Regions from separate parts of the Paenibacillus sp. BR2-3 genome, predicted to be linked through region 2. Evidence: riboswitches for the same ligand, from Rfam matches in the RefSeq annotation. Region 2 holds a riboswitch; the other holds the start of a gene.

Region 1 (3,105 bases), 1.7 Mb from region 2:
TCCCAATAAAACTCCGCTCGACTTGCATGTATTAGGCATGCCGCCAGCGTTCGTCCTGAGCCAGGATCAAACTCTCCAAATTGGTATTTAGAAAGAGCGATAGCTCATTTTGAAACATCTGACGAGAATTTACATTCTCATTTTTGGATTTCACTTTCATAAAATCCCACTCACTCGTTGTTCAGTTTTCAAAGATCAAGTTCTCGTTGTCGGTCATTAATGCCTCACCAGCAACTCTTATAATATATCACATTGTATTGAGGAGTGCAAGCTTTTTTTTCGAAATAACTTATTTCGCTAATCACTTCGCTTATTTCTTCTCCAACAACGCTTACTTATAATACCCCATCCTCAGGGGTAAAAGCAACCCTATCAGCAAAATAAAAACAACCTGCTTAATTATTAAGCAGGTTGTCCATTAATTGAGTTAAATTTCAACAAGTATTAATAAACTTTAGCAGTCGTGTATTTATTCGAGCTTTTGATCAGCGTTGCAGTTTTCTTGTTCTTGATCAATCCAGCGTCTACAGTCGTGTCAATGGTTACCCATTTGCCATTCAACAGCACTTCATTCCAGGCATGATACTGACTGACATAGCTCGTGTTCCCCATAACCAGTTTGGTTGGAATATCTACACTGCGAAGCATTGCGGCAAATAAGGAGGAATAATCGTAACAAATACCTTTTTTGTCCGTAAGAGTATTATCTATATTAGGGATGTAATCACTGGATACTGAACTCGCTAAACCATAATCATACTGCACGTTCTTAACGATGTAGTTATAGATGGCTTTCACTTTCTCTTCATCTGTTTTCTTTCCTTGTGTCAGCAGTTGAGCTCTTTGAATGGCTTTATCCGAGGAACTCCATTTAATATTCTGAACGGAATTCAGATATACAACATTAGTGTTGCTTAAGGACAACTGTACCATTGCAGAGTAGACCGTTCTGTATTTGTTACCCGTAGTGTTCTCAAGAACAGTAACCTTATAGGAACCATTTCCTTGTTGAAGTGGAAAACGTTCATTTTGTTGAGAAGAGAACAGATTATAGGTGTAGCTATTATTGTCCTTAGTAATCATCAGCTTGGTGCGTTTGTCTTTCGGCACTTCGTATTCAATTCCGATTACACCCTCCGTAAGCTTCGAGGTATTCAACCAACTGGAATCGGTAGTTGCAGCATCTGCTGTAGTCACCTGAACAGAAGTGGCCACTACAAATAGCGTTAATAACATAAAATAAACCTTTTTCAAGGATAAAACTCCTTTCGGTAGCTGGCTGCCATCCTTACGGGAAGGCCCTTTAGCTTTGCGTCCCTAACTTTCGTCAGGTTTGCTATTATCGTATAAGCTCTATCTTTGTACTATTTAGTAGAGTCTGATAGAAATAGACTTGAACAAACAAAAAAAAGCCCTTCATTCGGTAGCTGGCTGCCATCCTTACGGGAAGGCCCTTTAGCTTTGCGTCCCTACTTTTCAATAGGTTTGCCGTTATCGTGCTTAGCTTTTATAGTTAATATATTACCATATTTTCGCAATTACTCAATAGTAAAGTAGATAGATTTATTTTCATATTATTAAAATTATGATAGTTCAAATTTATCATATCTTTCAGGACAATTTGGCATGCACTATAAGCCGATGTGTCGGATTTACGAGCGGATCACATGTTATAAGGGTAAGAATCTTATCTTTATTGTTGCCGTTCAGAACAGAAACGTCGGTTGGCTCCACCACTGAAATATCATAAACCTCGTACTCATAGACTTGGTTCTTTGTTTTTACAGTAATAATGTCTCCAATGGCTACTTCATTCAATCTGTTGAATAATCTTCCGGTCGTTCTGGCCCTGTGTGCAGCTATAGCTGCATTGCCGATCTGACCGAGGGGGGTTGTTTCCTGCATATGTGCGGCGGCATGCTTCATATTGGCTTTCGTAGCCCCCTCCAGCACAGGCAGCTTCAGGTTTATTTTATTAATTTCAAGGAGTGCAATAACGTTATCGCCCATTTCCGGCCCGGCTGCGGTTGGACTGTCCCCTGCAGTCTGGGCTTGCTCGTCCAGAGCCGATTCATCCGCAAGCAACTGAGCAACCTTGGCATATCTGCTTTCCAGATCAGCATCAGCCGTGGGATTTGCACTATCATTGTAGCTCTGTTCCGCGTCTTTCAACAGCTGGCTTTGCTGCCAATCGTTATACCACTCATTAGCCTTCGGATAGAGCAAGATCAAAATACCGCCAAGTATAAGCAGATAGGAAAACTTACGCATAATTCGCACTCCCTTCTATTCATAAGCTCATACTATCCTTTCAAAAAACCCATTTCCGGCTTCCGAAGAAGTTAATAATTACTGTAATAAACGTAACCATAACTTTAGCCATCAAAACTTGAACCCCGAGCTGATCTGTCAAAAGACGCATAAGCAGCAGCGAGATTCCCAGCACGGCCAGATTCAGCGCAATAAATTTCAGCAGCTGCGTCCGGTCGAACCCTTCCTGACTGACACGTTCCCGATCCCGAAAGGTCACTTTTTTGTTAAGAATAAAGCTGTTGGCCGTACCTGCACTGTAGGAAATGACCTGAGCCACCGGATAGAGCATCCCTATGGAGTGCAGCAGTGTAAATACAGCAAAATCAATCAGCGTGTTGAGCAGGCCGACCGCATTGAACTTCAGAAATTGAATGAATCCGGTGCGGAGGCTTTTATCGGGCATAAATATCGTCCTTCCGGTCATCCTCAAATTCTCCATTACGGTACCCCGCCGTCTCACGCACAATATAGAGCGGTCTGTCTTTGGATTCGTCGTAAATCCGGCCGATGTATTCACCAATGATCCCAAGCAGCATAAGCACAATGCCGTTAAATAGCAAATTGACACCTACTATTGAAGTCCAGCCCGGAACGGTCCATGATGTGAACAGCCTCTGAAACAATACAAAGAACAGGTAAATAAAACTGGTTAAGGAAAGAAAGAAACCAATATAGGACGCGATCTTCAGCGGCTTATGTGAAAAAGAGGTGATTCCGTCAAGCGCAAAGCGGATCATTTTTTTTAGCGGATATTTTGTCTCCCCGGCAAAACGCTCCTCACGCACGTATTCG
Region 2 (3,105 bases):
GCGGGTGAGGCCACCTTGGCTCCAATGGCCATGCCGATCGCATTGCCCATGCAAGCAAAGTAAGCATCAAAAACCAGGCTGCCTGGTTTCTTCACCTTGTACCATTTGACAGCATTGAAACCGTGACTTCCATCGTCGACGAACACTGTATTATTATAAGGGATTAGATCACTCATAGTGCTTAGTACCGATGCCAGTGAGAGCTTGGGGAGGACAGGGAGCTCTTCCGTATAATCTACAGGCACGGTTTCGCGTTTAGTAACAGTGTCAGGATTAATATTATTGATATACAGCCTCAGGTTTTGGCGAAGATCTCCGGTTACCTGTATGGTCTTGGAGGTTAATATTTTTCCGACAAAGGTAGGATCGCTGTCAAACTGAATCAATGTCGCCGGATGATTCTCCCGCCCCAGATTACAGATGGTCATATCGCTTAACCGTGATCCCAGAACGATATATAAATCACTATGGTTCAGTAGATCTTCACCGTGTTTGCATCCCCCGACACCGATCGGACCGTGATACAACGGGTGATCCCAAGGAATAGCTCCTTTACCTCCAGGCGAGGTCACGATAGGAATATTAAAGATTTCAGCTAATTGAATCAGCTCCACATGGGCTTCAGACCGATTAACACCTTTACCGGCAATAATTAAGGGATTAATGGAGTTATTAATGGCCGAAATTACACGATCAATGTTAGCAAAACTTACGAGGAATTCCCGCTCCGGGATAATAATATTGCATTCTTCAAGCCGTTCCGTCTGAACATCAAAAGGTAAACAAAGATGAACAGGTCCACGCTTGCCGCTCAGTGCAATTGAAATCGCATGATTAAAAATGGTGCCGAAGTGGTCGCCGCGTTCAACAAGCTTACTAAACAATGTAGCAGGTCTGAACATCTCTGCCAGATCAGCAAGATAAGAGGACGAATCCTGGCATTGTGGAATTCCTAGTTCTTTAATGGACTGGTGACCGGTAATGAATAAGACAGGTAAGTTATTAGCTTTAGCATGCGCTGCTGCGGTGAGCAAATTAGTGCCTCCTGGGCCAGAGGTACCAAAAGCTACTCCGAGATTTCCGGTTTTTAGAGCGTAACCGGAGGCTTCGAACCCGGAGCTTGATTCATGTCTCCCAGGGATAAACTCAATTCCATAATCCACCATCTTTAAAGCTGCAGGACAAATAGATTTACCTATGATTCCAAAGGCATGGGTTACTCCGAGGTTACGTAGTGCTTCTGCCATGTAATCTGCGACTGTCTTCAAAAGTTACACCTCACAAGTGAATTTATGTAGATTAAATTATCGATCCATCGAATAGAAATCGTCAGACCTATAAAATTAAAAAAATAAAACCTGTGCTCAAATACAGAGCACAGGTTGGTAGCACAAATCGCCGTAGAGACCGCATAAATAATCCAGTCATTCTGGTTTTTCAGCAACCTGGCAGTCATGACCCCATTAATTACCGAGGCTGTAGATCCATGGCTTTGCGTCATTCTCTTTCGAGAATTTTGCCCATATAAATTTGTGAATTTCAAAGAAGAATAATTTTCCTTTACAATATATTCCTCGAGCACCTTTGTCAATAAAATTATACATAATAGCTCGAAATTTGACGAAGAATGTGAATAAATTAGGAAAATTAGATTCTATTTAAAACTTAAAGACATGGATAGTCTTTTGCAGTTGAAGTACGGAACGGGTCATAATTTCAGTTTCATCGGCTACCGCTTGAAGCGCATGAATTTGTTCGTTCATTGCCGCTGAAACTTCCTCGGTTCCGGCAGCAGTTTGCTCAGTGATTGCTGAAATATTTTGAATAGCGCCGGAGATTTTCTGCGCACTCTCCAGCATGCTGTCGCTTTCTGCAGAGAACGAAGAAATTTGCTCGGTTATATACTGAACACTTTGTACAATCTGGGCAAAAATCTGGGCGGTTTCAACAATCATCTCATTTTGTATTTGCACGACTTCTTCATTGATGGAGATATTCTCAATGGCTTGCTTGATATCATTCTCGATACTCCTTACGAGACCGAACACTTCTTTCGTGGAGGCGGTAGATTCTTCAGCAAGCTTACGAACCTCCTGGGCAACGACGGCAAAGCCTCGTCCATGTTCCCCGGCCCGTGCCGCTTCTATGGAAGCATTCAGCGAGAGGAGGTTGGTCTGCTCGGCAATCTCTGTAATCGTCTTTGTAATCATCGTTATGCCTTTGGCATTTTGGGAGAGGGCCTCGATGGTCTGCGCTACTTTTTCGGTAGCATCGATATTTTTCCGCATTCCGGCAGCTTGGGTATCTACAGAATGTCTGCCTTTTTCAACCAGATCCAGCGTATGTATTGAACGTTTGTTCATTTCTTTCGTTGAACTTGTGTAGTTGGATACTTTAGTCTCTATGTCTTTTATAGATTCCGCCATATCGGCAATATCAACGGATATTTCATTCGCTCCGAGAGCCAGTTCATTGGAGGATGAAGCGACTTGAGCCATTACAATTTTCAAATCCTGATTCTTATTCTCTATCCCGCGGCTTGCATCCGTTACCTGGCGGGTAATCTGTGAGGCTTCTGTAAGGATTTTCTTGAGTTTATCAATCATACTGTTGAACGAGCGGCTTATATCGCCCATAGAGCCTGTCTCATCAGCTCTGGAAGTAAAGTCTCCTTTCGCGATCGTGTGCGAGATATTGGAAATGTCGTCAAAGGATGATGTAAGCGTTCTCTCAATGTAGCGGGAAAGAGGGTATGTGAGACCGCCAAGTAAAGCTACCAGGATAATTCCTGCAAATGCTTTACCTATAATCAAAAATGCAATCAAAACAGGAACAGCGAACAACGCGGCAACCATAAAACATCCGGCAATGATTCTTTCTTTTAACGCAAGCTTGTTCATCCAGGCCATAACAAACAGATCCCCCTTAATTATGTTGACTATTGTAATATTATAGGTGTTTTTGGGAGCCGAGGTCTATTGTAAGAATTGACATAAATCATAAATCTTTAAAGTGGTATAAAAATAGGGGGTGTCCCATAAGCCATATAAATGGCTTTGGGTATCCCCGTTGTTTTTCGAGTAGGATGTACATTGACGCTTGCTG

Evidence for each region. A riboswitch is a leader RNA that binds a small molecule or an ion and turns the genes downstream of it on or off. The one in region 2 is predicted to bind cyclic di-GMP.
Region 1: another riboswitch for cyclic di-GMP. It lies ahead of PaeBR_RS02875 (transglutaminase-like domain-containing protein); the one in region 2 lies ahead of PaeBR_RS10630 (thiamine pyrophosphate-binding protein).

What each region holds. Positions count from the first base shown of each region.
Region 1 is NZ_CP126311.1:585,528-588,632, reverse strand. Features, by position in the region: rRNA gene PaeBR_RS02880 (16S ribosomal RNA) at 1-82, opposite strand, end outside; gene PaeBR_RS02875 (transglutaminase-like domain-containing protein) at 445-1,254, opposite strand; cyclic di-GMP riboswitch class I at 1,268-1,348, opposite strand; cyclic di-GMP riboswitch class I at 1,420-1,500, opposite strand; gene PaeBR_RS02870 (class D sortase) at 1,612-2,271, opposite strand; gene PaeBR_RS02865 (GtrA family protein) at 2,312-2,716, opposite strand; gene PaeBR_RS02860 (glycosyltransferase family 2 protein) at 2,706-3,105, opposite strand, start outside.
Region 2 is NZ_CP126311.1:2,237,383-2,240,487, forward strand. Features, by position in the region: gene PaeBR_RS10630 (thiamine pyrophosphate-binding protein) at 1-1,268, opposite strand, end outside; cyclic di-GMP riboswitch class I at 1,437-1,531, opposite strand; gene PaeBR_RS10635 (methyl-accepting chemotaxis protein) at 1,659-2,909, opposite strand.